DNA from 3 places in the Marinoscillum sp. HNIBRBA16962 genome. Region 1 is predicted to be linked to each of the others. Evidence: riboswitches for the same ligand, from Rfam matches in the RefSeq annotation. Region 1 holds a riboswitch; each other region holds the start of a gene.
What was found. Region 1 has a riboswitch for S-adenosylmethionine ahead of AC3E9V_RS22145 (O-acetylhomoserine aminocarboxypropyltransferase/cysteine synthase family protein). Riboswitches for the same ligand answer to the same signal wherever they lie in the genome.
Positions count from the first base shown of each region.

Region 2: linked by a shared signal. The riboswitch ahead of AC3E9V_RS15615 (homocysteine S-methyltransferase family protein) and the one ahead of AC3E9V_RS22145 (O-acetylhomoserine aminocarboxypropyltransferase/cysteine synthase family protein) in region 1 are both predicted to bind S-adenosylmethionine.
Region 3: linked by a shared signal. The riboswitch ahead of AC3E9V_RS05530 (nitrite reductase) and the one ahead of AC3E9V_RS22145 (O-acetylhomoserine aminocarboxypropyltransferase/cysteine synthase family protein) in region 1 are both predicted to bind S-adenosylmethionine.

Region 1 covers NZ_CM173603.1:5,309,249-5,320,264, reverse strand. Annotated here, with positions in the region: gene AC3E9V_RS22165 (LamG-like jellyroll fold domain-containing protein) at 1-4,907, shown strand, start outside; partial or broken gene AC3E9V_RS22160 (OmpA/MotB family protein) at 5,366-5,521, opposite strand; gene AC3E9V_RS22155 (hypothetical protein) at 5,616-5,897, opposite strand; gene AC3E9V_RS22150 (homoserine O-acetyltransferase family protein) at 6,070-7,041, opposite strand; gene AC3E9V_RS22145 (O-acetylhomoserine aminocarboxypropyltransferase/cysteine synthase family protein) at 7,049-8,374, opposite strand; SAM riboswitch class I at 8,619-8,731, opposite strand; gene AC3E9V_RS22140 (S41 family peptidase) at 8,794-10,212, opposite strand; gene sucD (succinate--CoA ligase subunit alpha) at 10,326-11,016, opposite strand, start outside.
Region 2 covers NZ_CM173603.1:3,774,638-3,785,653, forward strand. Annotated here, with positions in the region: gene metH (methionine synthase) at 1-402, opposite strand, end outside; gene AC3E9V_RS15615 (homocysteine S-methyltransferase family protein) at 424-1,437, opposite strand; SAM riboswitch class I at 1,486-1,608, opposite strand; gene AC3E9V_RS15620 (Ppx/GppA phosphatase family protein) at 1,694-2,596, shown strand; gene AC3E9V_RS15625 (phosphoglycerate mutase family protein) at 2,603-3,112, opposite strand; gene AC3E9V_RS15630 (adenylate/guanylate cyclase domain-containing protein) at 3,144-4,238, shown strand; gene AC3E9V_RS15635 (adenylate/guanylate cyclase domain-containing protein) at 4,280-5,287, shown strand; gene AC3E9V_RS15640 (transmembrane 220 family protein) at 5,310-5,711, opposite strand; gene AC3E9V_RS15645 (TonB-dependent receptor) at 5,834-8,035, opposite strand; gene AC3E9V_RS15650 (sugar phosphate isomerase/epimerase family protein) at 8,444-9,307, opposite strand; gene AC3E9V_RS15655 (PQQ-dependent sugar dehydrogenase) at 9,313-11,016, opposite strand, start outside.
Region 3 covers NZ_CM173603.1:1,306,376-1,317,391, reverse strand. Annotated here, with positions in the region: gene cobA (uroporphyrinogen-III C-methyltransferase) at 1-95, opposite strand, end outside; gene AC3E9V_RS05530 (nitrite reductase) at 138-2,258, opposite strand; SAM riboswitch class I at 2,612-2,725, opposite strand; gene AC3E9V_RS05525 (amidophosphoribosyltransferase) at 2,961-4,847, opposite strand; gene AC3E9V_RS05520 (NADH-quinone oxidoreductase subunit N) at 4,855-6,309, opposite strand; gene AC3E9V_RS05515 (complex I subunit 4 family protein) at 6,306-7,934, opposite strand; gene AC3E9V_RS05510 (NADH-quinone oxidoreductase subunit 5 family protein) at 7,938-9,905, opposite strand; gene nuoK (NADH-quinone oxidoreductase subunit NuoK) at 9,907-10,215, opposite strand; gene AC3E9V_RS05500 (NADH-quinone oxidoreductase subunit J family protein) at 10,212-10,718, opposite strand; gene AC3E9V_RS05495 (4Fe-4S binding protein) at 10,702-11,016, opposite strand, start outside.

The sequences.
Region 1 (11,016 bases):
CGAATGATGATCTGGGCAATGTAGCCTCCTTTGATGGAGATGAAGACTACATCCGTGTTCAGGATGATCCTTTATTAAAGCAAAACAGGGGCACCGTTGAGTTTTGGATGCGAATGGAAAAGCTACCGGGAGGGGCCAATCAACATTATGCAATAGCCAATAAGCACGATCCGAATGGGAGCAATAACGGTTGGAATTTCTATCATAATCTGGAGGAGTTTGTATTTGTAGTAAGAGACGCTTCCAGTCCCTATAGAATTTTGTCAGGACAAAACCTGATCGACTCTACCTGGCATCATATAGCGTTTACCTATGATTTGACTGGATCTACTCCTTCGGTAGGATACATTGATGGGGATAGTATAGGGGCTATCACACTGGGGACGATCAATATCAGTGCGCAGCCTGTCACGATTGGTCGTAGTTTTGGAACCTGGTGGACGCAGTTTGAAGGACAAATTGATGAGTTTCGGATCTGGGATCATCAGCGCACCGAGGAAGAGATTACCAGCATGATGAGAAACCGGTCGGATGGGTCTGACGAAGGACTGGTGATGGTTTTAAACATGGATGAGCCGGATGGAAGCACTACCGTAAACGATGGTAGTAAAAATAACCTGAACGGCACGGTAACCGGAGATGTGAAATTTTCAGAGAGTACTGATTATTCCCGCAATCCGTTTTTAACTATCCAGGCTATCCCGGACCTGAAAACGGCAACCCCCGTTCTAAATGAATCCATTAACATCCCTAACGAGTACCCGACCAGTATTACGTTTTCACCGGATGGCAATAGAATGTATACGGTGGGTGAACTCACTTTCAAACGAGCCTATCAGTATGAGCTGGATACGGCCTTTGATATTACTTCGGCCAGTAACGCAGGGTCCCTGGACATTGTGCAACCTGGAAGTCCCCAGGGTATTCAGCTTTCTGCCGATGGCAGTAAAATGTATTTGATAACAACCCAGGATTCGATCTATCAATTTGAGCTGTCCACTCATTTTGATATCACCACGGCCGTCTATCAGGGCAATTCTTTTTACCTGGGAAATGAAACAATCGGGGGTTTTGATTTTGTCTTTGGTGACGAAGGTAAAAAGCTGTTCGTCGTAGACTTGCAAAATGTTTATCAGTATTCTTTAGATGTAGCTTATGATATTACCTCTGCTACTTATGACGGCATTTCATTCTGGATAGGTGATGAAGACAATTCAAACAGAGGATTGACTTTTTCGAAGGAAGGCACACGAATGTTTATAGCGGGGACTGGTACGGATCAGATTAACCAGTATGATCTCACCACTCCATTTGATCTTTCAACGGTTACCTTTTCCGGCTCTTCATTTGATGTTTCCGGAGATGGAGATGTGGTAAGAGGATTGGTTTTTAACAACAAAAATGATCAGCTCTATACCATAGCTCAGGATAGCAATAAGGTTTCTGCTTATAATTGGGAGTCTGTTAGTTTTCTGGAGTCAGCTGCGGATGATGGTTCAGTTCAGGGGGGAGCCCGTCTGTTTGCATATGGAGATCTGTTTACCAAAGCTGGAGGTGCCCTTATTTATGGTGTTGATTATACCGTAACCAATTTACCATCTGGGCTTACTCCCACACTGAATGTTTATTCGGGTGGTAGCTATGCCGTTCTGACATTAGGTGGGAATGCCACCAGTCACAAAGCCATCCATAGTATTGATGAGTTACAGTTTTCTTTTGAAAATTCCGCTTTTCAAGGAGATAGTTCGTCATTAGTAGACATTTCAAGTATCGGGGTTGGTATTCAGTTTTCTGGCAGTGATGCACCGGTATTTACTTCGACCAATTCAGTTACAGTAGAAGAAAACAGCACCGGACAACTGCTGGATGTCCAGGCAAATGATGGGGATGGTGGTGTGGAAGATGAGGGGATCACGTATACCCTGGATTCTGGGGATGGAGCTCATTTTACCATCGATGAAAATACCGGAGTGCTTTCGTTTACTAGTAGCCCGGATGCAGAAAACCCACTGGATGCGGATGAAAATAATGTCTATGAAATTACAGTCACTGCTGATGATGGGACTCTTACAAGCAATCAAACCATTACAATAACAGTCACTAATTTGAATGACAACATCCCGGTGATTGAACCCGATCAGGTTTTTTCACTTGATGAAAATTCAGCTGCAAGCACTGTAGTAGGTACGGTGGCAGTAAGTGACGCGGATGCTGGTACAACCTTCTCAGGTTGGAATATAATAGAAGGGGGACCCGGGTTCAAGTTTAGCATAGATGCTGATGGTCAAATCATCCTGGAAGGAACTGTTGACTATGAGGCCACGTCTGGTTACCAGTTTTATGTGGAGGTCAGCGATGGTGAAAACGATGCTTTGTCTGAGGAAATAACCATTGAAATCAATGATCTGAATGAAGACCCTGTGCTCAAAACCCCTCTTCTTGATGTGGAGTTGGATGAAGGGTTTGAAGAATATGGATTTAATATTGCCGGGTTTTTTGAAGATCCGGATGGCGATGAGCTCACCATTTCAGCAGTTTCAAGTGACCCTTCTGTGGGGGATGTTTCAGTAGTAAATGGAGACCTGTTTTTCCATGAAGTAGGAACAGGAAATACCACGATAACAGTTACCGCTGATGATGGCCTGGTGGAGGTCCAAACAGACTTTGCTGTAGTTGTTAATAACCTCAATGATGCCCCGGTAGTCACAGACCCACTTAGCAATCAGGAATTTTTAGTAGGCTTTTCCACCAATACAACCAACCTCGAGTTTGTATTTGATGACCCGGACAATGATGAACTTACCTACAGTGCCGCTTCATCAAATACTTCGGTGGTAACTGTAGAAATCGATGGGACAAGTCTGATCATACATGAGGGAACGAGTACAGGTTCAGCCACTGTGGAGGTCACAGCGACCGACCCTTCTGATAGCAGTGTGACTGAATCTTTCTCAGTTACTGTTTCCGATCAGTCCAAGACCGATCAAACCATTGATTTTCCTCCCATTCCGGACAAAACCTTTGGAGATGAAAGTTTTGATTTGCATGCCTCAGCCAGCTCCGGACTGCCGGTAAGCTTCAGTGTTGTCAGTGGTGATGCGGTGATCCAGGGCAGTACTGTAACGCTTACTGGTACCGGTAGTGTGGTGATCCTTGCCACACAAGCCGGTGATGAAACCTTTAATCCGGCTACTTTTCAGCGAGGGTTTGAAGTAGCCAAAGCTGATCAGTCAATCACGATCGATCCGATTGGTGATAAACTGGTAACTGATCCCGACTTTGATGTAACAGCCAGCACTACTTCCGGTCTGGACCTGACTTACAAAGTGAGTGGGCCAGCCAGTATCTCCGGAACGACAATTTCCTTAAACGGCAGTACAGGAACAGTTACAATTACGGTAAGTCAGGCTGGTAATGACAACTACAATGCGGCCAGTATTACAACAAGCTTTTCGGTCACTGATCCAGGTAAAACCAACCAGACAATCACTTTCGAACCTCTTGAAACCAAAACTTACGGTGGTGCGAATTTTGACCTGACTGCTACAGCCTCTTCAGGACTAGCCGTAAGCTACAGCAGCTCCGATGAGAGTGTTGCGACCATCAGTGGAAGCACCGTCACAATAGTGGGAGCCGGGACTACCACGATCACCGCCTCGCAGGCCGGGGATGCGGATTACAATCCCGCTACCAGCGTGGAGCAAACTTTGACAGTAGATAAAGCTGTTCAATCGATCACTTTTGATGCCATAGCCGATCAGGAATTATTGACTGGCTCAGTGGAATTGACTGCCACAGCATCGTCAGGTCTGGATGTAAGCTTCGTGCTTGATGCAGGTGATGGAAGTATTGAAGGAAATACACTGACCTTCAACAGCATAGGCACTTTCACGGTAACAGCCTCTCAGAGTGGCAACAATAACTATGAAGCAGCAGAGACTATAACCCAAAGCTTTGAAGTGACTGAACAAGTGAAGGAAACCCAGACGATCACCTTTGAGGCTATAGCCGACCAGACGTACGGAGACCAGCTGACACTTACAGCTTCAGCTACCAGTAGTCTGCCTGTGAGCTATGAAGTAACAAGCGGACCAGCTACCCTGTCCGGAGAAGCACTAAGCTTCACAGGGATTGGTACAGTAACCATAGAAGCTACCCAGGCTGGAGATGACAGCTATGAAGCAGCAGCTCCGGTATCACAGAGCTTTAAGGTGTTACCTGCAAGCCTTACGGTAACAGCCGATGACCAGGAAATAGCTTTTGGAGAAGCCCTACCAACGCTTACCTACCAGGTCACAGGCTTTGTGAATGGAGAAGATGCCTCCGTACTAACAACGGAGCCTACTGTAAGCACAGCTGCAACAGCAATAAGTGATGCAGGAACTTATGCCATCACAGTAAGCGGAGGTGAGGCGGCTAACTACAACTTTACCTACACAGAAGGTATCCTGACCATCAGCAAAGCGCAGGCAACCATAACTATCACCGACCTGGAACAGGAAACGGATGGTACCGCAAAGGAGCCAACGGTCATCACAGAACCAGCTGATCTTAACTACACGATCACCTACGATGGATCAGCGGATGCACCTACAAGTGCTGGCACATACGAGGTAGTGGTAACAATAGATGAGGCAAACTATGAGGGTGAACAGACAGCAACCTTCACGCTGACAGAGGCCAGTCCACTGGGAGTAGAGAAAATAATAGTCACAGTCTATCCAAATCCAACCACAGATTATTTGATCGTGATGAGCCAAAAAAGGGAAGATGTATCCATCTATGATCTGGAGGGTAGGCTTCAGCTTACTGGTCAGACTGGAAGACAACTAGATTTGACTCAATTGACTTCAGGGACTTATTTGCTAATAAGTGGCGAGCAAAAGATACGAGTCATCAAAAAATAAACTCAGGCAGCTTGAACCCTAAGTGAACAAGCATAAACCCGGTCTCCAGGAGGTCGGGTTTTTTTAATTTGGCAAGTTTCTGAAAGATGTTGGCAGGATTGTGAATGCCAGCTAACCTACCTTTATCCCAAAGAAACACTGAAATGACTTTGCTTCGAAAGAAAGATAAAACTCACCCTTTGGCTAAATATATCAGTCATTGGAACGCATATAACTCGGAAGTAAGCAGATCTGTTTATCAGTTTTTGTTTAGAACATTTGTGGGCTGGCTGGCCCTCACCACGATTGCTTCCTTTTGGTTATCCTGATAGAGTACCTTTATTTTCCACCGCGATCGAAAAAAGGGCGCTGTTGGGTGCCCTTTTGTTTTACAGTAGTTATGCAATTTGGATTCTATAGGTCAGAAGATCCCGGCAGCAAACTTGGGAATACCTGGATAGCTCTTTAATGAATGCGGTTTAATTTTTGATAAAGACGATTTCGATCCTTCTGTTAAGCTCTCTGTGCTCCTCCGTGTCATTTTTGTAAAGCGGCCGTGTTTCTCCATAGCCTGTGACTTTCATTTTTTCTTCTGCGACACCACGACTTATCAAATAATTATAAACAGTCAAAGCCCTTCTGTATGATTAAAAAACGAATTGCAGATAATGTAAAATAAAAAGGGCACCACATAGATGCCCTTGACCTTTTTTCAATCTGTTTACTAAGCTATTTGCTATTACTTGTTTTTACATTTTTTTTAGCATCGTCTACTAATCCCTTAGCATTTTCGATCAGGTCTTTTGACGTGTTAGCATATTTTTCTACAAGGTTGTTATAGTACCCTTTATACTCAGTAAGCTTTTTATCAAAGACCTTCCTGTTTTTCTTAAGCTCTTTCTCAATTTTTTTGAGCTTTTGCTGGCTTCCTTTTGGGTCAGCATAGTATGCCAATGCCAATCCCGAAGCTACTCCGGTGATAAATGTGAATAATGTTCTTGCGCCACTCATAATATTGTTATTTTAATACTTAAAACCAAATGTTTCTATACTAAACTAACGAGTAGGGTGGGTAATTGTTCGATATCCCGGTTTAGGCAGTTTTCCTGAAAATGGTCTTTTGGGTATTTCGGCGGTATCTGAATCCACTTAGTAAAAGAGCCAGGTCATTGATAACGGCTGATCATGCTAAAATTTTCCTTAAAAGGTTACCGATCTGTTCTGCTTCTATTAAAAATCCGTCATGTCCGTAATCAGAATGAATGGTTTCGAAGGTGGCATTCGGAATGTGCTCGGCAATAAATTTTTGTTCCGATGGCGGGAACAATACATCCGTATCAATGCCTATAACCAGCGCTTTAGATTTGATCCTTTTTAGGGCAGCCTCAGCTGAACCGAAGTTTCGGCCAATATGGTGGCTGTCCATAGCTTTAGAAAGGTAGTAGTAGCTTTCTGCCGTGAATCGCTTTCTTAATTTCTCTCCCTGGTATCGTTGATAAGAGGATGCTGAGAAATGATCCCAGCGGTGATCCACATCCTTTTGGGTTTTATCAAATCCGTTATAGTGCCGGTAAGAAAGCATAGCTATAGCCCGTGCTGTTTCCAGACCTCTGGCTGTATCGATGTTGTCCAGGGCCATTCGCTGAGCTTCGTTAAAAGCAATACCCCAGGGAGAATGAAAGGCATTGGTGGCCAATGGGACGATGTTATCGAATAATTCACCTTCTTGAACTGCCCACTCCAGGAGCTGCTGGCCGCCCATTGACCCGCCAATGCCAAGGAAAATTCTTTTTATACCCAAATGGTCCTTTAGCACCTTGTGCAGTTCGACCATGTCGTGAATGGTTACCAGCGGAAAGTTCCTGTCCTTTGGGCCGGTAGTGCCATAACAGGACCCAAGCATATTGGCACAAACAATGAATTTATCTTTTGGGTCAATGGTGAGCCCTTCTCCAATAAGCTGTGGCCACCACTCAGAAGGGTCACTGTTTGCAGTCAATGCATGGAAAACCCACACTACATTGGTTTTATCCTTGTTGAGTTTACCAATGGTAGTGTACCGAATTTTTACATCCTCAAGCGTGGCTCCGCATTCCAACACTAAAGGTCCGGGAACCTTTAGTGTGGAAGTTTTAGGAGAAATCTGCTTTTCCAAGGTCGTATCAGGAGTTAATGGGGTTGTCTGCATATATTTTTTCAAAAGCTTTTTGAAAGTCTTCTTTGATATCATCGATGTGTTCTATGCCCACAGACACTCGCAACAAATTGGGTAAAACTCCGGCTGTGAGTTGCTCCTCATTGTTGAGCTGCTGATGAGTAGTGGCTGCTGGTTGTATGATCAGTGTCTTTGCATCACCTACGTTAGCCACGTGACTAACCAGTTCCAAATTGTCCACAAGGCTGGTAGCGTGTTCTTTTTCCCCTTTGAGGACAAACGAGAGCACTCCGCCAAAGCCATTTTTCAGGTATTTTTTAGCCAGTTTGTGATAGCTGCTGCTTTCCAGTCCCGGATAGTTTACAGATTCCACCAGCGGATGCTCCTCCAGCCATTGGGCCAGCTCCAGTGCATTATCTACGGTTCGTTGTACCCTGAGCGAAAGTGTTTCAAGTCCCTGCAGAAGCAAGAAACTGTTGAAAGGGCTCAGTGCAGGTCCGAAATCCCGTAACCCTTCTACTCTGGCCCTTATCGCAAAGGCAATATTGGGCAATCCAAGTGGATTTTTTTCACCAAACACATCCCAGAAAACCAGTCCGTGATAACCCTCTGAAGGTTCTGTGAACTGTGGGAACTTACCATTGGCCCAGTTAAATTTTCCGCTATCTACTATCACTCCTCCTATGCTGTTTCCATGCCCGCCTATCCATTTGGTGGCTGAGGAGGTTACTACAGCTGCTCCGTGCTCAATGGGTCTGAAAAGATATCCGGCAGCACCAAAGGTGTTGTCCACAATAAGTGGGATTTCGTACTTATCAGCTAAAGCAGCCAATGCATCAAAATCCGGAACATTAAACCCGGGATTACCGATGGTTTCCAGGTAGAGCGCTTTGGTATTTTCATCAATCAGTTGCTCAAAGGCATCTACAGTGTCACTCTCTGCAAACCGCACATCAACTCCCAGTCGTTTAAACGCAACTTTAAATTGATTGTAAGTGCCGCCATAGAGAAATGAAGTGGAGACAAAATTATCTCCTGCCTGTAAAATATTGTTGAGCGCAATAAACTGCGCCGCCTGACCTGACCCTACAGCCACTGCCGCAACTCCTCCTTCCAGAGCAGCAATACGCTTTTCAAAAACATCATTGGTTGGATTCATGATCCGGGTGTAGATGTTTCCAAACTCTTTCAACGCAAAAAGATTAGCTCCGTGCTCTGAGTTTTTGAAAGTGTATGAGGTGGTTTGATAAATAGGCACGACACGAGCTCCTGTAGCAGGGTCTGCTTCCTGGCCGGCATGTAATTGTAAAGTTTCGAATTTAAGGTCTGACATTGTTGTATATGTTTTAGTGCTGTGAAAAAATGTAAGGGGGCTTTTCTGATCCCGATGGTAACCGTCGGGGCGGGCTGATGCATTCACATGCGTTTGGAATGGCCTGCAGTACTAACAACAGCAACACATACAACAGCAATCCTGATCGCTGATATCAAACTGATCAATAAACTGCTCTGCTTCAGATTCTAAAAATGAAGCGAGTTCCTTGAGGATGCTTTGGATGTTGATTTTCATACTTATCAATTTATATTTCCCAACAGAATATCTATCAGGACAGGAATTAGCACCTTCCCGTTTAGGGTGGGGGTTGCTAGCGCTTCACAGAGCCTGTCTCTCAGCGCTTCTTTATAAATCGATCATTTACCGATTTGAGAAGGCAAACCTAGCACGGAATTTTTTGTTTGCAAAAAGAAATTTTAAAAATCCTTCAAATGGAGATTCTTTGGAAAGGAATTTTTATCCAAAATAAACCGCCTGTTCCATGCTTTTTTATCAATGGACTGCAGGATTGGACTTCTTTCTAAAGTTTCATATTGAGGAATGATACGGGCAGTTTGTACGCCAATTGCACTTAGAGCCGCATTTAAAAGTGGTTCTTCTGTGTCTCCCAGGGGATTGAGAACAAGGAAATTGTCTTCAATGAGAACATTCGGAATAAATCCATCCGGATAATCCTGATTATCCGCATTTACAATTCTCACTATTATTGGTTGAATAGCCCACTCGTTTTCAGGATTATCCTCCTCATTGATGGTGATACTACCTACATCTTTTCCTACCGTGGTGTCACCTACGATGAATACATCCATGTAAGGTTTTAGTGAGTTAATAACCACCTCAGAGGCCGAGGCGCTGCGACCGGAGGTGATGATGTGGACCATATTCCCAATATTGGCCCCTATGTTTTCCGATTTATCGAAGAAGGGAAGGTTCAGAAAATCCTCACCCAGGTCATCATCATTCAGAATAAGGTCCTGTACCTCATCATTGTATTGTTTTTTAAACATCAGGTCTTCGCTGGTGGCGTTTTTTACAATCAGGCTGGAAAGATTTCTTGCGGACAACTCACTTCCTCCGCTATTGAATCTTAAGTCCAGGATGAAATCTGTGATGCCCTGACTTTTAAACTCATTAAATACCATATCTACCTGCTCATCGTATACGGTACTGCCCTGAGATGGGCCGGTGGAAAAGAATGTATAGACCAAGTAGCCTATCTTCTTTCCGGAGATCTCATACACAGTATCGAGCAGGATCGGGTTTTCAGCAAACGTGGTTGGGTTGATAGTTACTGAGCCCTGATCTACAAACTCTTCATTATCAAAATCATACCTTCTGTATTGGGCTGTGTATTCAGCATTTGTTTCTCCTAGCAGCTCTTTATAATTGGAAGTGGTCAATTGTGCGCCATTAATCGTATAGATGATATCTCCACGTTTCATTCCGAGGAGGTCGGCAGGAGCTCCGTCTTTGATATAGGTGAGCTGCATGATCACATTTTCGCTCCCATCTGATTCCAGGTACAGCTTGTATTCAAAGCCAGATTCCAGGCTCACTCCATTGAGAAGGTCTATTAATTCTTCATAGTTATCATGTATAAAAGAAAATCTGTCTTGAGGCACTAAGAGGCTTTTATAGAAAGTTTCCGGGTTAAGGTTTGTGCCTGGTTTTTTTGGCAGGTCGGTGGTCCAATAGTACCAAAAGTCCATTTCGCTGTAAATCCAGTTGTTGACCTTGTCGAATGCCGTTTTGGGCTCGTTATCTTTATTGCAACCCGACCATAAAAGTAAGCTTGCGAATAGGACTATTAATATGGGGTATTTTATGTTTTTCATAATGCTGCTATCTCAACGTTAAAGATATTTAATGATTATTGTTCCCTGCCATTAAATACAAAAAGTCGGCTAAAATAATTTAACCGACTTTTCATTTCTGTATTTTGTCTTCCTTATGCCAGGGCCTTTTTCATGACTTCTCCTATGTCTGCAGGTGATTTCACCACATGCACACCATTTTCAGCCATAATTTTCATTTTAGCTTCTGCTGTGTCATCTTTTCCGCCGATGATAGCTCCGGCATGTCCCATTCTTCGGCCCGGAGGGGCTGTTTGTCCGGCAATAAATCCAACAACCGGCTTTTTATTTCCATTTTCCTTGATCCATTGTGCGGCTTCCGCTTCATAGTTACCGCCTATTTCTCCGATCATTACGATGCCTTTAGTTTCAGGGTCATCCATCAGCAGTTGCACGGCTTCTTTAGTAGATGTTCCGATGATCGGGTCTCCACCTATTCCTATAGCGGTGGTAATACCCAGTCCTGCTTTCACTACCTGATCGGCAGCCTCATATGTCAGCGTTCCTGATTTGGAAACAATTCCTATATTCCCTTTCTTAAAAACAAATCCAGGCATGATGCCAACCTTCGCTTCTTCCGGAGTGATTACTCCCGGGCAGTTAGGACCTACGAGAATGGCACCCCTTTTCTTAGCATACGGCTTGGCCTTCATCATATCTTTTACCGGGATACCTTCTGTGATGGTGATAATCACTTTGATGCCGGCATCCGCAGCTTCCATGATAGCATCCGCAGCAAATGCAGGTGGTACAAAGATGATGGATACGTCTGCTCCTGTTTGGTCT
Region 2 (11,016 bases), 1.5 Mb from region 1:
GCTAATGGAATTAACCACTCCTTTACCCTGAATGCACTGGAGTCCTGCTTCAATAATTTCCCATTTGGATGAGTCAATCATAATCGGAATCCGTGATATCTCAGGTTCTGATGCAATGAGGTTCAGGAATCTGACCATTGCAGCTTTACCATCCAGCATCCCCTCATCCATATTCACGTCCAGGATCTGAGCTCCACCTCGTACCTGATCGAGGGCTACTTCCAGGGCTTCTTCGTACTTGTCCTCCCGGATGAGGCGGGCAAAACGAGCTGAGCCTGTCACATTGGTTCGTTCGCCAATGTTTACAAAATTGGTGTCTGATGTAATGACAAGCGGCTCCAGGCCAGAAAGCATCAATGGTTTCATAGGCATATCTGTTACCTTCATGGTAACTCCATTCAAAATTTTTGCGGCTAAAATGGTTTAAGCAATCACTTGCTGGTTACTAATAATTTTGCGGGGCTTATACTTGCCGGCTGCCTCCGCAATGGACCTGATATGGTCCGGAGTAGTACCACAACACCCCCCGATAATATTGACCAAACCTTCCTGAAGGTATTCCTCTATCTGCATGGTCATTTCTTCAGGAGTCTGATCATATTGTCCAAATTCATTAGGCAGACCTGCATTTGGGTGGGCGCTCACCATGTAGTCTGATTTCTCAGCCATGATCTGTAAATAAGGCCTGAGCTGGCTGGCTCCAAGGGCACAATTCAGACCAATGCTCAAAAGAGGCATATGACTTAAGGAGATTAAAAATGCTTCGGTAGTCTGACCGGACAAGGTTCGTCCTGACGCATCCGTAATGGTACCGGAAACCATAACGGGTAATTCAATGCCTCTTTCACTCACTTCCTCGTCAATGGCCATTAAAGCGGCTTTGGCATTAAGCGTATCAAAAACCGTCTCTACAAGTAAAGCATCTACCCCCCCGTCAATCAGTCCTTTGATCTGTTCACGGTATGCTGCCTTTAATCCATCAAAAGAAACGGCCCTGAAACCAGGATCATTTACATCCGGGGAAATGGATGCTGTACGGTTTGTCGGGCCTATTGAACCTGTTACAAAACGTGGTTTATCAGGATCTTTTGAGGTGAATTCATCAGCAGCCTCTCTGGCGATTTTTGCTGACTGAAAGTTCAGCTCATAAACCAAATGCTCCAGGTGATAGTCAGCCTGTGCTATTGATGTACTGCTAAATGTATTCGTTTCAGCAATATCAGCTCCGGCCTCAAAATAGGCGGCATGAATCTCCCTGATCACATCGGGTCTGGTGATGGAAAGAAGATCATTATTCCCCTTTAAAGCGTGAGGGTGATCCTTTAACTCTTCATTTCGAAAGTCTTCCTCTTCCAGTTTGTATCGCTGTATCATGGTACCCATGGCGCCATCTAACACCAATATTCTCTCCGACGCTATGTCTTTTAGCTTTGTCATTATCCAGGTTATTTAAAGACATTTATTTGGAGAAAGGTGTGAGTGGACAGCTTATCTCTTCCCTGACGCTTCGGTCTGGGTGGGAATTGGCACCGAAATCCAGACTGTGAACGTCCGAAAAGGTTGCCAAGGCTTCACAGGGCCCAATCCCTCCGCCTTTCTCGATAAATGTGATGCAAATATACACGTGATTCCTCATAATAAAAATGAAAATATTTCAAGGGCTCAATTTCTGAAACGACTACTTTTGGCTCCAATGAAATTTGCAGCTATTGATATAGGATCTAACGCCATCAGGTTACAGATCACCAAAGTGATTGAATTCGAAACAATTATCACGTTAAAAAAGCTTGAATACGTTCGCTTCCCTCTTCGATTAGGCCATGATGTTTTTAAAACCAAAAAGATCAGCCCGGAGCGTGAAGAAAAATTCATGAAGCTTATGACGGCATATAAGCACCTCATAGACCTTTATGAAGTAGATCATTTCTATGGTTGTGCTACTTCTGCCATGCGTGAAGCTAGAAACGGTAAAGAGATTGTTGAGCGGGTGAAAAAGGAATTAAACCTGCAGCTCACCATTATATCTGGCGAAAAGGAAGCTTCACTGATCAATAATGTCATCAGCCTTGATCTGGATGATAAGATATACCTGCATATAGATGTAGGAGGTGGAAGTACCGAGCTCAATTTCTATAAAAATAAAGCCAAGATCTTATCCAATTCATTTAAAATAGGGTCGGTTCGCAGGCTCGACCATGTGGATTCTCCCAAAGCCTGGAAAGCCATGAAAGACTGGATTTACCATCAGGTTAAAGATTATAAGGGCATTACTGCCATTGGTACCGGAGGAAATATCAATAAGATCTATGAGCTTTCACAGGTCGGTAAAAAGAGAAAGATATCCCTCGATACGGTCATGAAAGTGCAGGAATTTCTTAAAAATATGTCTCTGCAGGATCGGATGTCAAAACTCCAGTTAAACCCTGACCGGGCAGATGTGATCATTCCGGCCTCTGAGATCTACATTGAGGCCATGAAGTCTGCCGGTGCCAGAACCATGGTGGTTCCGGATGTAGGACTGAAAGATGGTATAAACTATTACCTTTTTGAAAAGTACTACCCGACAAAAGGGAAGGTATTTGTGAAAAACTCCTGAGCGGGTTTAATAGTTGATAATGGTGAAGGTTCCATTACCTACTTCAGTAACCGTCACTATAAAAATATCATTGTAGTCATCATCAGCAAGTTGGTCAAAAAGCTCTTTTCCGATGAGCTCATTGACCATAAAGGGCACAGTGTTTGAGTGCCCGCAAACCAGCACCGTCTTCCCTTTATGCTGTTTTACGATTTCCTCAACAAAACCTTTCTGATGGGGCTTATATACTTTGGTAATTACACCTTTCAGATGGGCTGTTGGGTAAATGGTACTGGTATTTCTACTGAAACGTGTGGTGTAAATGGTCTCAATAGGTTGGCTGTTCAACATATAAGCCAGTCTTTCAGCCCTCAGCTTACCTTTTTCAGTAAGCGATGGGTCGGATGTACCATCCTGCTCTTTCTCAGCATGCCTCACAAGGATGATTGTTGTCAGGTCCTGACTCCTCACTGGAGACACACCCAGGAATAGCAACAGAATGAAAAAGATCTTCGGGAGAAGGTGTTTGTTGTTCATATCAGAAACTTACCAAATAATTTGTAATTTCATGGGTCCAACATCAGGCCTTTTTTTGAAACTCACTGTCAGCCAAAAAGTCAAATATAGGGTATCTGGGCAGATTATCTTAGTAGGTATTCTGCTGGGAGTTATTTATGTGATGTTTTCAAACGGCTTTTCTGAGCTTATTCCGTTCATTAACGGAGCTATTTCAGGAGCATTGATCGGGATATTGATATCTTTTTTAGAGCTGTGGATCTTTACAGGGGGTATCCGAAAGCTCAAGTTCATTTATCTTCTTTTACTAAGGACCACACTTTACCTCTTTTTGATCGTTTTTATCCTGACAAATGTAGTAGCTACCTCGAGAATGCTCCGTCTTGGTATGTCCTATTCGGAAGTGCTCAACGATGGTGAATTTCAGCATTATCTTTTGTATGGAAACTTTTCGGTTGGCGTTTTGTATGCATTATTTTTTGCGTTCAGCATCAATTTCACCCGAATGATGAGCAGAAAGATGGGACAGGGAGTACTCGTCAGCTTTATCACCGGCACTTTTTACCGGCCTGTACTGCAGGAGCGCATAGTCATGTTTATCGGGTTGGGGAACGTGGATGAATTCACCTCAAGGCTGAGTGAAATTACTTTCTTCAAATTCATTAATGAATACTTCTATGACATCACAGAACCCATAGTAAAGCATCAGGGAATCATCTACGAATACGTGGAAGATACACTGGTGGTCACCTGGAGAATGGAAAAAGGCCTTTTTAATGCAAATTGTGTACGGACATTTCATGCTATAAAAGATAGAATTGAGCAGAAAAGGGAGAAGTATTTTACCAAGTATGGGCTGATCCCCACTCCGATCGGAAGTATCCATACCGGAAGGCTGGTGCGCGCGGAAATCGGAAACATAAAGACGCAGATAGTATTCCACGGAGATGTCATGAATACTACTTCCAGGCTTCTATCCAAAGGCAGAGAGCTTGGGGAAGAGCTTCTGGTCTCTGAAGATCTGATTGGAAAAGTAGACCTGCCACTCCTCTTTGAGAGCAAAGCAGTTGGAAGTATGTCACTGCGTGGCAAACAAAATCCAATTGAAGTGTTTTCAATCCACGATAAAGAACTCCTGGCAATATGAGAGTAAGTTGGCTCAGGCATCGGAACACCAGAATCTCTTTCATGTTCATCGCTGTAGGTGTTCTGTTTGGCCTGCTCTATCCGCTCACAGCCCGAGAATACAATGACCCGATCGCCTTCATTAATGGAATGACGATCGGCCTTTTAGGTGGAGCATTTTTATCCATATCAGAACTTTACCTTCACAGCCCTCTCAAGAGGAAAATGAAATTTTTCAAAAAGGTAATTTTAAAAACACTGGTTTACACCTCCTTCTTCATATTGTTAATCCTATTGGTTTTTTCATTTAACAGAAGTCTTTACAATGGAGAAAATTACACGGAATACCTCCAGGGAGAAGAATTTCATGCTTTTGTATACCATGGAGATTTTCACGTCATCATTTTGTATACGCTACTAATCAGTGCTGGTCTTATTTTTACCCACCAGATCTCCAACAAAATGGGACAGGGCGTCTTGCTGAACCTGATTTTTGGTAAGTATCACACTCCTCGTAAAGAGAAACGGATTTTCATGTTCCTCGATCTCAATGATTCCACAACTATTGCTGAAAAAATGGGTGAAATCCGGTATAACCAGTTTCTCAATGAGTTCTTTTATGATATAACTGACGCAATCCTAAACACCTATGGACGGATCTATCGATACGTCGGTGATGAAATGGTCGTGACATGGAAAATGAAGGACGGCATCAGGAATATTAACTGTTTAAGGGCCTTCCAGCAGGTAAAACGGGATATCAGGAAGCATAGAGAAAAGTACTTAAAAAAGTATGGGATTGTTCCTCAGTTTACGGCAGGATTTCACTGCGGACAAGTAATAGTTGGGCAGGTAGGTGATGTCAAAAGCCAGATTGTTTTCAGTGGAAAAGTCTTGTATGAAGGGGCACAAATTGAAAAGTCATGCAAAAAATTCCAGACAGATCACCTGATCTCCAAACCGCTTATGGATCAACTAAGCCTGCCAGCGTTTTTTGAAAAAGTATTCTCTGGTACCATACAAACCAACCATTCAAAAAACATCGAGCTATTTACTGTAAAAACCAACTAACCAGAATTCGGGCTAACTCTGGTCAAACCCGGCGTTTATTTTTCCCTGATCTTTTCTTTTTGGGCGGATTTTTTCTGAGGTAAAGCAGCGCTCCGATGGCTAGCAGGAGGCCAATAAACTCCCGGGTTCCTTCTATCCAGGGCTTTTTTACCTTCATAGCTCCAAATAACTCTGCTTTATCAGGCTTGCTTAAAAACTGCATCACACTTGGAATGTAGAAGAAAGCATATAAAAGCATGATTACGATCAGGGTGATAATCAATGGGCTAAAATTTACCTGCTTAAGGTAAATCTTTAAAAAAGCTATCAATGCTACTGCTCCGTAGATCAGTATCCAGATTAACGGGTCCGGATCATTATACTGAACCACTGCAAACAGGAGAAAAAGTATAGCTATGACGGCATATTTAATGTTTGGTTTCATAGATCTAATTTACAGGTAATATCCGATTATATAGCGCCTATATAACCAAATACAGGGAGACGATGGTAACTACCTGAAAATCAACTGGCAAGTTTGACCTTAATGTAATTCATTCTTATAATTTACCACTCTACCCGGTAGGTTAGTATAGGAATAAGTCCAAGCTGATATTGAGTTTCTTCACTTCCTGTGAACTGGTCAAAATATCTGTAAGCTTCATTTTTGACATTAAAGGCATTCTGAAGATCGATGGCTAAAACCCGTGTATACTTTTCCCTGTATCTAACCCATTGCACTCTGAGGTCAAACCGGAAGTAACTGTCAGTCTCATAGCCTTCACCCCAGAACCACTGAGGTGGGTTGTATTGTCCCCCCTGGTACAGTAGCCGACCATTGATACCAAATGAACTGGTTTTATCCTCCTTATTCTTTTGCCATTCCTTTCCGCTGGCCAGGCTCAGATTATACCTTGTGTTGTACCTGTTTCTTTCATCAAAGTCTGTTTCCAATGGCGCATCAAACAAGGAACCCCCCAGTCTGAAATAAAACCCATCACTAAAAGCTTTCTCGGTCATCAAACTAAAGCCTGTAGATCGGGCAGAAGCCTCATCTTCAAACAATAGGTAAATTTCAGGAAACTGGTAATGAAACAACTCCGCTCCTATGCTATACCCATTCAAAGTAAGGTTGTAAGCTAAACTATACCTATAGCTCCTGATGAAGTCAGCTTCATTAGTAATGGTAGTCTGGTCTGCTCCGGAACCTGTAAAATATACAGTGAATGGCTGATATAGTTGACTATACTTCCCGGCACCCATCGAAAGCGTAGCGTTCGGACTTACAAGAATTCGTATCTCTGCTCTGGGGTCCCAGGAATGCTGATTGCCATTATTCCAGTTGTAAGTGAGCCCATAATTCACATAAAAATGCGGACTGAGCTGATGATCAAACGCCAGGAAATGACGCCCCAAAAGCTGCTGCTTGTTAAAGCGCTGGCTGTTGGCGGGTATAGGACTTTCAAAAAAGGTGCTTTCGCTTTCTTTGTAATTATAAAAATTCACCGTACTCCCCAGGTATACCCGGTTGGTTCCAAACCTTTTCACATAGCTGGATGTACCTGAATAAATGGTATATTCATCCTGATAATTGATCCGACTCTGATACGCATCCTGATTATTGAAGACTGTCTGATCCCTTTCATTCTGATAGCCTGAAGCCACCAGTGTGTTGGTCCATTCACTGTTCTCAAAAGAAGTTTCCAGGCTTGCCCCTGCGATACCCATTTTGTTATCGTAGTAGATATCACTCCGGTCTTTCTCTCTTTCCGAATCTTCAAAATCCAGATGATCGAAATGGTTGAAACTCAACCCGCCTACTCCAAATACTTTGAGTTTGGTTTTTTTGCCCAATTTCAGGGATGTGGCTAAAGCTAAGTCCTGAAAACCAATAGACTCTCCGCCAAAATCCACCCCCATATTGGTCAATAAACCGGTGAATGAATAGCGATAATTTGCGGCAAAAGTGGCCGATCCTCCTTTTCTGTATGGACCCTCTGCTGCCAGGTCAATTCCAATGAGGGAGGCCTGAGCGGTATATTGCCGCTCCTGCTGATTGCCTTGTTTGAGGTGCATATCGAAAATACCACCTACACTATTGCCATAGGTATTATCAAATGTACTGTATAAGAAATTTGACTCACTTAGCATCTGTGCGCTCAGTATGTTTACTCCGCCTCCAGTGGCTGTAGGTTGATCCAGAAAAGTGCCCGCGTTTGAAAGATGATTGGGGTTTACAATCTCTGCACCCTCCAGCATCCAGACATTATAAGCCGGTGGTATTCCCCGTACAGAAATAAGATTATTCTGGTCGTTGGATACTGCCACATCGGGTGATGAGGTGATGAGTCGGGCAGGATCATAGTAAGTAGCCGCAAACCTGTTGATCTGCTCTTCGGTAATCTTCAGCTTGCCCGGACTCGAAAAAGAAACCCGTTCTGTGACGGTAACTTCTTCCAGGTTAGTAAAATCACGGCTTAATTCCACCTTCAGAACCGTTTCCCTTCCTGTTTTCACCCAAACATCATTCTGTACAGAAGACTTATACCCTACGTAACTCACGGAAACTGAATACCTGCCTGGCATGACAGACGCTATTGTAAAATGGCCGTCTTCGTCCGTAGTGGTTCCCTTATCGGTTTGTAACACCTGCACAGTCGCTCCCACTAAGGGTTCTTTGCTCAGGTCATCTTTAACATAACCGGATATAACTTGTCCTTTCAACCCCATAGCGCTGACCAGAGTCAGCACTCCTAACCAATATTTCATACCTTAAGATTGTAAAATCAGCAGTTAGCTATCTATTATCTATTCTAATCATACTTTGTCAAGTTGCGATTAAGCAGTAAGGGATACGGTTTGAAAAATTTCTCTATAACCCCCATCGGTCTCTTTAATGCCATCAAGATAAGGTCACTCCAGTCATGCCTACCCGGCCGGGAAGTCTTTGATCAAATTGAACATTTTCGTTTTTATAATACATAGATTCCATTGCTGGAATGACTGATTCTTTGAAATTTCAACCTTATCTTGATGGCATTAGAGCCATCTTTACAGAAAAGGGGGAATATTTGTATCAAATCCATACTCCTATGATCATTCAATATAACCTGACAAAGTAGAGATGTAACTATTTTAATTGGGCCAGCAGACCCATATTTATACTCACTTAATGTGTTAAACCAGGATTTTTTGAGTCAGATTATTAAAAGACGTCTCAATACTTTGAAGTGGGTTATCTGACTGGTCTTGCTCCACAAAAAAGTGTTTCATCCCGGAAACCTCTGCATTTGCAAATATTGTTTTAAAGTCTATGGTTCCGGTTCCCACTTCAGCAAACCCCCTTTCAGGAGTATCAGCAATATCTTTCACATGCCACAAAGGCACCCGCTGTTTATTCTTTTCAAAGAAAGCCACAGGATCATGACCTGCCCTGCTAATCCAATACAGATCAAGCTCGATATCCACAAGGTCCGGGTCCAGCTCCTGTAGCAACACATTCATTGGCAACTCGCCCTCTATTGGCTGAAACTCAAAGTCATGGTTATGGTAGCATACCTTTACCCCGGCCGGCTTGCCTTTTTCCGCACATTTATTGAGTGTCTCCGCATAGCCACGATACTGGTCCAGGGTCTGTCGTTGCTCTGGTGCCAGCCATGGGAAAACTGCATATTCCTGTCCGGCTTCAACCATAAATTCCAATGCCTCGTCAAAGGACTCTTCAAAAAACTGAGGAGAGATATGTCCACTCACCAGCTTCAGGCCAAGATCATCCAGCAACGTTTTAAAACTCGCACCTCCAAAGCCATAGACCTTTCCATCTGCATATCCTGCTGTTTCGATCTTTTTATAACCGATTTTAGCAACCTTCTCCAGGGTGCCTTTTGGATCATTTGCCATAGCATCACGGACGGTATACAGTTGTATGCCTATTTCAGGGATTTTAGAGCCTCCGGGACTGGTTACACAAGAGGGAAAAATGGCTATAGCTGCAGAAGCAGCCACGGATTTTTTAATAAAGGATCTTCTGTTCTGATTCATATTGGTTAGGGTTTAGGGATAAATTCCACTGTTCTGATCATTAAAAGTTTATTTTCTTCCTGTTCGTTCTCAAAAACCAGATAGATGTCATTATAACCTGACACAGGTTTTAGGTCAATGGTGTATGCATCGGTTGATGATTCGGACGGGTAGGCAAGGATTTTCCCGAGCACTTCTCCATCCGGAGCTCCAAGCCGCACCGAAATGTCCGCCCCTCGAATGTCCCTGCCAACCTCCAGCCTGATTTGAGCTATATCTGTAAGGTCTACGTGATTATATGCCACCCAGGAATTGTGATAAATGCTATTTATCCGCCCATTTCTGGCCTGGATCTCTTTAGAGTCATCGAAGAGGTCAGCATCAAACCTTACAGGTTTCAACCAAACATTTTCGGTAACTTCTATCGGCCGAAGCGGCTCCTTGCCTCCGTCTTTATACGAGGCAGTAAACAAGTATCGCCCTTCTGATTTATCAACCTTATAGGAACCATCCAGTGGATATGACCGGTCACTTGCCAGGGACAGGATATAGTTAACAATACTCTGGGCATCTTCGGTAGTCAGATCAGGATGGGCAGACATTGCCTGCTCTCCCCATACTCCACCTCCTCCGTTGATGATCTTATAGCTCAGGTAATTTAGCGCATTCCTTTGGCCATTGTAACGTGCGGCTACCTCGGTATAGGATGGTCCTATGGATTTTTCATTTACTTTATGGCAAGCCTTGCAATCCAGTGATTCTATCAAACTTAAACCATCGCTAACAGGGACCTTATGTCCCAGTGCTTCTGCCATATCGGTAGATTGATAATGTGAAATGTCAAAGGAGATCGTACTCCGATCTATTCCACCAGGTCGCTGACTGTCTTCAGGATCCGAAACATGAACAGAATAATCTATGACCCTGTCTTTCCAGAAAAAGGTTCTATTTCCCTTTATGTCTATTTTTACTGTGGGCGGCTCATTACCAACCTCCACTACAAATTGCTCTCTCTGACTTTCTCCTTTCCCATCCGACAAGACCAGTTCAGGATAGTAGACACCCTCTTCCTCAAAGGTGTATGTAAACACAGAATCACTGAAAACCTGATCATCAATGGTCCATTCAAACCGCAGCTGATCGCCATCATGATCATAAGATGGCGATGCATCAAAGGTAACCTTCAGAGGTGCAGCTCCTTTTGTTTCGGTAAGATCTGTTTTAAGAATTGGTGCACGGTTGCCGGAAACATAATTTATCCTGGAAAGGCGGGCATTTTCATTTTGTGTAAACCAGCCGGTACCGTATTCAATCATATAAAGTCGGCCATCAGGCCCAAATTCCATATCAATCACATTATTAAATTCTGTGGTGGGCATGAACGGATACCAGTCAACCGGATTTCCTTTTTCATCCAGCTCAAGGAAATAGATAAACCCGCGCATCCAGTCATAAAAAATCACCCGACCATCCAGGTACTCCGGAAACTTACTTCTGCTTTCATATTCATCCGAATAGTAAACGGGACCTGCCATCGCATTCCTTCCTCCATTTTTTACCTGGGGAAAAACATCAAACCGGGCATAGGGATAATAAATCTTTGCCGGTTGAGCAGGCGGTAAATTTTTAAGTCCGGTATTATTAGGAGAGCTATTAACCGGATTTTTCGGATCATGCTTAGGGCCTGACTCACCCGAAGCAAAATTGTACTTGTTATAAGCATAATTATC
Region 3 (11,016 bases), 2.2 Mb from region 1:
TCAGCAGCCTGAATAGCCTTCACTCCCTTCACAGTGATCAGTTCAGGATCACCGGGACCAGCACCCACCAATGTCAATTTCGGTCTTTTCTTCATGTATTCACGGTTTCAAAATCAGGCATCATGCTTACTTCATTGCTAAGCTTTGTAAAATTCATTTACCACCAGCTTCTCACCCTTCTCAGCATTTCTCAAGTCAGTGATCTGATTGAAAAATGTTTCTGCTTCCTCCAGATACGCTTTGGCAAAAGCTTCTTCAGGTGCATTCTTGTTGATCTGTAAAGTCAGGTCATCAAAAGACACCGGCAGCTGAACCTCTCCGGTATCTACCAGATGCTTTTGAAAATCTTCAATGATCCCCTGATGTGTATTGCATTGAATGTCCTTACTTAAAAGGATTGCTTTAGCTCCTATGACAAGCGTGTTGTAGCTGTAGTAAATGGCATCTGCCCATTTTTCCTCTGCCAGAGCCACTTTCCCTTTAGCCAACCGCTCCTCTGCATCCATCAAGATGGTGCTCACCAGGTCCAGCATTACGCCGGCACATTCTCCTACTCCGATTTCGGGAACGAAATCATCTACTTTACCCCAGTCCTGATAATCAGAATCAGATAAAGTAGTCACATCAGCCAGGGGTTTCAGTATTTCATAAAAATACCGCTTACCCTGTCTTCTAAAGTAGGCATTGAAATATTCCTCCTCCGTACCATTTTCCTCATAGTCATTGAGCAGGTAACGGACCGTCTCCGGTATCCTTTTAGTAGGAATTTTAATAACCTTCTCAGCAATAAAACCCTTACCGTCAGGATCTACTCCCCCGCCTATGACCACCTGCATGGCCGGAACTACCTTGTCTCCATGCTTAATACTGCTTCCGTGAAAACCGATATTACCAACCATATGCTGGCCGCAGGAATTCATACAACCACTGATCTTGATCTTGATCAAAGACTCGTCCACCAGGTGCGGAAATTCATCACGGATCGTATCCTCCAGCACTTTAGCCAAAGCCGTACTGTTAGTTACCCCAAGGTTACACGTATCAGTGCCGGGGCACGCTGTAACATCTGCTAGTGTATCAAATCCCGGAGCAGAGAGATCCAGTTCCTTCAATGCAGCATAGACTGCAGGAATATCTTCCAGCGTAATGTATTTAAGCAATAAGCCCTGATTGAGGGTTATTCGGATATCATCCGCCGCCCAATTTCTTACGATATCGGAAAGCTTTCTTGCAGTTTTAGCGTGGATATCACCCAAAGGAACCCTGACTTTCACAGCATAAAATCCTTCTTGCTTTTGTTCGAACACATTAGTTAAAAACCACTGCTTATAAGCTTCATCATACTCAAAATCGTCTATAGCAAATATTGGCTTTTCTTCAGGCACCGGAGTTTTTTCCTTTGGCACACTTATCTGGTAGGAGTGATATGGTAGCGCCTTTCGCTCCTTGTCTACCAGCTCCATAAACCCATCAAGACCCAAACCTTTCTTAGGATCGATCAGGAATTTCATTCGGGCTTTATGTCTCCGCTCGCGCTCTCCATATCGATCAAACACGCGCAATCCGGCCTCCACAAAAGGAATAAGCTCATCCTCCGGCAGGAAATCATAAGCTTTTTGTGCCACAAAAGCCTGAGCCCCGAGCCCTCCTCCTACAAGAACCTCAAACCCGCGCTTCTTTCCTTGCAGTTTAGGGATAAACCCAAAGTCATGAATGTAAGTAAAGGCAGCATCTGCACGGCTGGAAGAGAAAGCTATTTTAATCTTTCTCCCCATCTCCTGGCATATAGGATTTCTTAAAAAGTACTCAAATACACCCTGAGCATAAGGGGCCACATCAAACGGCTCTTCCGGATCTATACCGGCAAAAGGAGATGCAGTTACATTCCTGACCGTATTTCCACAGGCCTCTTTTGTCGTAACTCCTACCTTCTCCAGAGCTTCCCACATCTCCGGGGTATCATCCAGGTTCACATAATGAAGCTGAATGTTCTGCCGGGTGGTCAGATGCAGATTTCCATTGGTGTACGTTTCTGAAAGGTTGGCTACCGTCTCCAGCTGATCAGCAGTGATCTTGCCGTACGGTAGTTTAAGACGAAACATCTGCACGCCTTGCTGTCGCTGACCGTAAACCCCTCTGGCCAGCCGAAAAGCCTTAAAACGCTCTTCCGGAATCTGCCCCAGCTTAAAGCTTTGGATCTTTTCCTTAAGCTCCTGTATATCAGCGACTGCCTCTGGACTAATTGTTTGTGTGCTCATGTCTTTAATTTTTTCTGGTCATAAAAAAACCCCGAGGTTTCATCTCCGGGGTTTCTGACACATTATTGTTAAAATTCTTTATTTGTTACACATAATGCTTCCCCGGGTAGGCTGTACAAATACAGCATACACAACAACACATACAGATACAGCATGCACTGTTTAGTTTGTTCAGGAAGTTAGTTTTGATTGTATTCATTAGTTTTTGTGTGTTATCGGTTTAAAAATTGCTCTTGTGAAAAAATCAGAAGGTTTCTGATCATTTACAACAACAGCAACAACACACAGCCCATTTGCTTACCGGCCTAATGAAGAGATCAAAGAATACGTTTTTAGTAATTTTCATATCAATTAATTCATATCCTTCTTCTGACTATACAGAAGAAATCAGGAATTAGCACCTTAATTTTAGTTTTCAGGTTGCTAGCGTTTCTCAGAGCCTGTCTCTCCACGCTTCTTTATAAATCAATTTTTCTAGAATTGATACCTCAAAGGTGAATCAGATTATTCAAACATCAAAATGATTTATGATAAATAGCCGACATTTTTGAGAAATTTTAGATGAATTCCAAATTTTAGCCTTCAAATTTCCACTTTTTCAATACCAAGCCATTTAAGAAGGCTTATTTGCCAAATGAATATGGTACCTAAACGAGGGTTAGTTATGAAAGGTTCCGGAAAAGAATTGGTTTTGCGAAACGCTTAATAAGCTCTGACTTCTGCTCCTTTCATGAAGTTGATGAAGGCTTTATTAACCACCCGGTTCCCCCCCTGTGTAGGGTAGTCTCCGGTGAAATACCAGTCACCAAGATGGTGTGGACAGGCTTTATGCAGGTTATCGACGGTCTGATAAACCACTTCGAGCTCAGCTTTCATGTTTTTTGGTTTTACAATTTCTGTAATTTTTGCTGATACCTGGTCATAAGTGAACGGCTTATATAATTCCTTCACATAGTTTGGAGCACTTTTCTCTCTGATACTGGCAAGGCATTTCTCAAAAACCTCATCTAGTAAATATTCCTTATTGTGCTCTTCCAACAGGGCCAATACAGCTCTAAAAGCCACAAATTCTTTCATCTTACTCATATCTATACCATAGCAATCCGGAAACCGAATCTGAGGTGCTGATGATACGATAACTACTTTTTTAGGCTCAAGCTTATCTAGAAGGGTAAGAATACTCTTTTCCAATGTAGTGCCACGCACAATAGAATCATCTATGACTACCAGGGTATCTTTATTTTTGTTAATTACCTCATAAGTGGTATCGTAAACGTGAGCTACCAGATCATCGCGATGCGCATCATCTGTGATAAACGTTCTGAGCTTGGCATCCTTAAGCACAAGCTTCTCCACCCTCGGCCTGAATGATAAAATATCTTCCAGAGAATCAGCGCTGGGTTTTTCATCAAGAATGATGTCCTTGCGTTGATTGATAAGGTATTGGTCTATACCTCTCAGCAGACCCAGAAAAGAGGTTTCTGCTGTGTTTGGGATGTAGCTGAAAATGGTATTCTTCAGATCAAAATTCACAGCTTTTAATACCTGAGGGATAAGCAGCTCCCCAAGCTTTCTGCGCTCATTGTAGATATCCGGGTCAGTGCCTCTTGAAAAGTAAATACGCTCAAATGAACAGGATTTCTTTTCCCCTGACTGAATAAAAGGCTCCTCCCTGAAGCTTCCATCTTTATCAATGATCAGGGTATGTCCCGGCTTTATCTCCTTTATGTCCTCATAAGCACAGTCAAAAGTTGTTTTAAGAGCAGGTTTCTCTGAAGCAACAGAGACCACTTCATCGTCTGCATAATAATAAGCAGGACGGATGCCATGAGGATCACGGGCCACAAAAGCAGCTCCATAGCCTACCATTCCTGTCATAATATATCCTCCGTCAAAATCACGGCAGGATTTTTCTAAAACTCTTCGCAGATCAATTTCATCTTCAATGATCTCAGTGATCTGCTGATTAGTCTTTTGTCCACGGTACTTATCAAAAATCGCCTGATTTGCTTCATCCAGAAAGTGACCGATTTTCTCCATTACAGTGACGGTATCCACCATCTCCTTGGGATGCTGACCAAGTGTTACCAGTTTATTAAACAACTCATCCACATTGGTCATATTGAAGTTGCCGGCCATGACAAGGTTTCGGCTTCTCCAGTTATTCTGCCTTAAGAAAGGATGACAGCTTTCGATGTTGTTTTTTCCGTGAGTACCATACCGCAGGTGGCCAAGCCATACCTCCCCTGTAAACGCAAAATGCTCCTTCATCCATAGAGCATTTGTGTAGTTCTCTTTTCCTTCTTTTTGCGCCTTGCTGTATTTCTTACTGATCTTCCCGAAAAGATCTTCTATAGGCTGCTGATTGGTGGTGCGGTACCGGCTGATATATCTTGTGCCCGGAGGCATATCCAGTTTGATGTTTGCTACCCCTACTCCATCTTGCCCTCTATTATGCTGCTTCTGCATGAGCAGGTACATTTTCTTTGCAGCATAAGCCGGAGTGCCATATTTATCAATATAGTATTGGAGGGGTCGTCGAAGACGGAGCACTGCTACTCCACATTCGTGTTTTATCGCGTCGCTCATTTGTCAGTTACCAAGCAATGAATTTAATATTTTCCGCAATGTTATTCAATAAATCCGGCCTAAAGAAAATCGATAACAACACTCCTGTGAAAATAGTTGCCAAAAGTCGTTGATAAAACTGGATCCTGACCGTATTTGCATTTTGAGATTCTTTGAGAAAAAAATTATACGGGATTTTCAAATAAAAGAAAAGTGAAAACACCACACTCAAGACCCCCACACCCAGATACGTGAGCATTAAAGGATCACCAATGTTTTCATACCAGGACCACAAAGCCGAAAACAAATAAAATTTTGCGGTAAAGCCGGCAGTGGGAGGTAACCCTACCAAAGCTATTAATACCAAAACAAACAAACTCCCGAGGTAACTCTGGTCAGCTCTCAGCCCGGAAAAATCCTCAACATCTTTGATGCCGAGCTCCTCAAAAATGGCAAGCAGATGAAATACAGCCAGATTCATAAACATATACACCACCCCATACCAGATAAATGCATTAGCTCCAGTCTCACCGGGGATAAGTAAAGGAACCAGCAAAAAACCGGAATGGGCTATAGCTCCGTAAGCAATCAGCCTTTTTGCGTTGTGCTGACGCATAGCGCCCAGTGTCCCCAGCACGATCGTTGCCATACCGATCACTGCGACGGCAACAAAAAGCCAGTTTACAGTAAAAATGTCTAACTGCCTGAATATCCTGTGAAGCAATACCAAAGCCCCGATTTTAGGCAAAGAAGCCAGGATCGGGAGCGATTCGGTAGGTGCTTCTTCATACGCTGATGGTGTCCAGATATGGAAAGGAACCAAACTTATTTTGAACAGTAAGCCACCCATGAATGTCACCAGCCCGAAATTCAGTAAACCTGAACTGCCTATCACATTAAAATCCATTTCGGATAATACAAGGGTACCTGTAAACCCATAAATCAATGACGCTCCATACAAGGCAAATGCAGAGCTCACTCCACCAAATAGCAGGTATTTCAGCCCTGCTTCAAACGAACGCTTTTCAAAATTGAAATTGGTGATCAGGTAGGATGCAAAAGAGGTAAGCTCTACGGCAAGGTAAATAATTAAGAGATGATTGGCAGAAAGCATCAGGGTACTGCCCAAAATCACTGATAAGAGCAGAAAATAAAACTCAGACTTCCGCTCACGCACCTCTGGGAAAAACACTATCCAAAGAGACAAACCAGCAAAGGCTATTTTGAATAAGTCACCCAGCCCATCCATGACCAGGAAATCGGAAAGGATGATCACCTCTTCCGAACGGACAGTTACTCCAAAAAGAGCCACCAGCAACACTATGACATAAAGCAATTTTGATACAAGAGGCTTCGAAAACAACAGGCCTCCTGTGAGGACAAGCATTGCTCCTGCTACCAATGCGATCTCATACCGCAAAAGCAAAAGCTGATCCAAAATATCCTGTAGCTGACCTGCCTGTAGCTGTTCCAAGAGCATCATTGATTTAGATAAAATTCTCCCTGGCTGATCAGGTGATCTACAAAAAACTTTAATGAGTTATCGATGGGGTCAAGAAGTATCGACGGGAAAATTCCAAATAAAAGAACCAATACCGCAAGAGGAACCAACATGATCCATTCACGGGTAGTGAGATCTTTCATTTTCTCGCTCCACGCTGCTTCCTTGGTCCAAAATTCTCCAAAGAACATCCGCTGAAGGGTCCATAAATAATACCCTGCGGAAATAATAATCCCTGATACGGCGATGATACCTACCCATTTTGAAAATAATCCTGTAGAAGATTCGGTCCCTATGGCTCCCATCAGCACCAACACCTCTCCAACAAACCCGGACAATCCTGGCAATCCTAATGAAGCAAAAAAGAAAATCACCACAAAGAAAGTGTACCCGGGCATTTTACTCGCCAGGCCACTGACACCCTCTATTTGACGATCGTGAGTTCGATCATAAATCACCCCAACCACCAGGAACAACGCCCCGGATATAAAACCATGCGATACCATTTGAAAAAGGGATCCGGAAACCCCTTCGCTGGTCAGGGCAGCTAATCCCAGCATCACAAATCCCATATGTGAAACCGATGAATAAGCAATGAGGCGCTTCACATCATTTTGCGCCATAGCCACCAGGCCTCCATAAATAATGGAGATCACCCCAAAAATGGCAACCGGATATGCAAACTCAATAGCTGCATCAGGAAAAATAGAGTATGCAATTCTGAAGAAACCGTATCCCCCAACCTTTAGCAGTATCCCGGCCAGCAACACTGAAATAGCCGTGGGCGCTTCTACGTGGGCATCCGGGAGCCAGGTGTGCACCGGAACTGCCGGAAGCTTAATGGCAAACCCGATCATCAGAAAAATGAAAGCCACGTACCTCACTGGCATCCCAAATAGAAGATAATCATTCCCGGGAGCCAACAGCGCATCCTGCAGGTAAGCGCCATCCATCATCGAAATGAGGCTAAACGTATGAACTATTTCTCCATTATTTTCAACGGTCCCCACTGACAGGTAAAGACCGATCATTACAATCAAAATGAATAATGAACCCAGCAGGGTGTAGAGAAAAAACTTAATGGAAGCATACGACCTCCTGGGCCCTCCCCATATCCCGATCAGGAAAAACATGGGTAAAAGCATAAACTCAAAAAAGACATAAAAGAGGAAGAAATCCAGCGCAACAAAACACCCGATAATACTCCCACTCAGGATCAGGTATAGCATAAAATATCCCTTAACCTTTTCAGTCAGATTCCAGGATGAAACCACTCCCACCACCAGAAGGATAGTGCTTAAAACCACTAAAGGCATGCTCACTCCATCCACCCCCAGGAAGTAATCAATTTTCAGGCTGCCATGGTCACCAAGCTGTAAAGAAATCCATTCGGTGAGTTCTACGAATTGAAAGGCGCCGCTCCACTCTTCAGGCACTATGGAGCCATCATAACTGAAGAATAATGTGAGCCCAAACACTAACTGTACAATGGTAGCAAACAGGGCGACAATCTTGATCAGCCGGGGTTGCGACTTGGGAATAACCCCAATCAGGAAAGCTGCCCCAACAGGCACAAAAATGAGTAAAGAAAGAAGGTAATTCATCATTTGTTATTCACCCCTAAGTTGAAACCATAAAATGATCAAAAGCACTGTTAGTACCATCCAGCCAATCTGAGTCTGAACGCGTGCAGCCTGCACCCTGCTCAGCAAAGTACCGGTCTGTCTGGAGATCCAGGCGATGAAATTTACTAACCCGTCCACAATCTCCCGGTCGATAATGCTCAGAAACTTGCTAAAAACTACCGCGCCTACCCCTATAAAATGGACTATGGGGTCTATCACACGTCTGTCAATACTTCGGGCGAAGTTAGCAAGCCAGAGATAACCAACAGAAAGGAACTCATAAAATTCATTGATAAACCACTCACTATAAGATACCTTGAGGTATCCCTTGTCTGGGGCAAAAGCCACCTCATAGTTACTCTGACGAAAACTGCCCGGCCTGAACCGGTAGTAAGCCAGAGCTAAACCTAAAATGGATAAGGCAATGGACAGGCTTAGAGTAATCTGCTGGATCATCGCCGCCCCGTCAGCTTCTTCAATTATTTCCAATGAAAACAAGTATTCATTCAGCCACCAACCGTGAGCGTTAAAAGGATTTAAAGCATTAAAAAACCATAGGGAGCCCATTCCCAAAAGCAGTAATGGCACTCTCACAAAAATGATGGGTTCGGGTCTGGTCACCGGGAGCCTTTCTTTTCGAGCTGTCCCAAAAAACACCAGCAGTACCTGCCGCCCGATATAAAAAGGCGTTAAAAATGCTGCCAGAAAAGCCATATCCGGCACCAGGTAAGCAACCCAGCTGCCTGCTCCCTCTATTTGACTGGCCCAAACCCACGCTCCGGCAAGAATTCCTTCTTTGGACAGGAAACCGCTAAAAAAGGGTAATCCGGATAACGCAAGCCCGCAAACCATAAATACCAGAGCAGTAATTGGTAATTCCTTTTGCAGCCCTCCCATGTTTCGCATATCCTGACCATCTACATCACGGTTGGCCTGATGCATAAAGTGAATAACAGCTCCAGCCGCCAGGAAAAGGCCGGCTTTGAAAAAAGCATGGGTCCACAAATGAAACAATGAGGCCTGGTAAGCCCCCACTCCTACTCCCATGACCATATAGCCCAGCTGAGAAATGGTGGAGTAGGCAAGTACTTTTTTAATATCATGCTGGGTAATAGCAGCGTAAGCAGCCATAAGGGCAGTAAGGGCTCCGGCAAAAGCCGTAAAAGTTAACACCAGGGGACTGAGAAAGGGAACCACTCTTACCAACAGGTAAACCCCGGCAGCCACCATGGTAGCAGCATGGATCAGGGCGGAAACCGGTGTAGGGCCCACCATCGCTTTTGGAAGCCATCCGAAAAAAGGAAACTGAGCAGACTTACCCAGGGCGCCGATCACCAACCCAAATCCGGCTAAATGAACGATCAAATCGGCTGGAACACGCTCCAATTGAGAGAGGTAAGGCTGGCCTACTACCGTGATCATAAGTATTACTCCTGCTAACAATCCTGCATCTGCTACCCGGTTGACCATAAATGCTTCACGGGCCGATTGTGCTTTTTGCTGATCCTTAAACCAGTATCCGATAAGCAGGTAAGACGAAAAACCAACCAGCTCCCAAAAAATAAACAGCAAAACAAAGTGGTCTGCTGCTAACAGGCCCAGCATCGAAGAGGTGAAAAACCCGAGCTTGAAAAAGTACCGGTGCAGCCCAGCCTCCCCTTTCATGTAATGAATGGAGAAAAGATGAGCCAAAAGGGAAATGAAATACACCAGGCAGATCAGCACAATGGCAATGTTGTCCAGGTAAAAACCAAGCTCCATTCCGGGCAGCCACTCCCAGTAAGCTGCTATTGGTTCATCTGCAGCAATTAACCGTAATGCAAAAAGGAAGCCCAGAAAGATCCCTGATACGCTCACTGCTCCAGCACGTCTCCTGCCCAGGAAATAAGCTGATATACCACCAACAAGCGGCATTACCAGGGCTAAGATCATATAGGTTATCTGGCTGTTCAAGTCAGTTTTTCAATTCGGTCAAATCATCCAGATCAGACGACTGATAGGTTTTATAAATATTTAAAAGTATGGCTAAAGCTATTGCGGCCTCCGCTGCGGCAATGACTATTGAAAAAATGGCAAACATCTGACCATTGAGATCCGGATCCATCCGGGAGAAAGCCACCAGGTTGATGTTCGCCGCGTTTAGCATCAGCTCTATCCCGATCAGCACAAAAACCGCATTCTTTTTGATAAGGACGATCAAAAGTCCTCCGCAAAAAAGGAATGCGCCAACATACAAAAACCAACTTACAGGGATCTCACTCATGCACTATTGGATTTTTTAGCTAAAAATGCCGCGCCAACCAAAGCTACCAGCAGTATAAAGGCGATCAGCTCAAAACCCAGCAGATAATCGGTCAGAAATAACACCCCGATCTGTGTTACCTGATCTCCCGTCTGTGCAGCCCCCTGGTTAAAAGTACCTGCTGATCTGTGGATCAGTGTGACCAGAATACTGAGAAAAGCCACAAATGCCAGTGCACCGGATATGAGCCCGCGATGCCCTGTAAAAACACCCTTATCTCCTATCCGCCTGGTCAGCATTATACCAAAAATAAGCAGTACAATAACTCCCCCTGCATAGATCAGGATCTGCACCACCGCCATATATTCGGCCTGCAAGAGCACAAATAACGCTGCAATACCTAAAAGAGATACCACTACAGCAAAAGCTGCACGAATAATATCTTTAGCAAATACCAGATAGATCACCGGTAAAATCACCATCGCCGCAAAACCAAAAAACAGCAGTTTACTTATCTCCATCATCTTTTGGTTTTCGTTTTATCATGGGCTTTGGTCTGAATTTTGGCTTGGGCTTAGCTGATCCAGACTGTTCGGAAGCTTTCTTTTCCGCTCCTGCATCACCACCCTGCTGTTTCGGTTTAATAACCGGTTTTCCTCCTGTTTTAGGCTTCATCACCGGTTTAGATCCGCCACCGGTTTTTGGTTTGATAGCAGGCTTGGCACCGACTTTTGGCTTTACAGCCGGTTTCCCCTCAGCTGTTTCTGCCTTCTGTTCTTTTGCAGCAGCTTTTTGAGCTTCATATTCCTCCAGCTCTTTTCT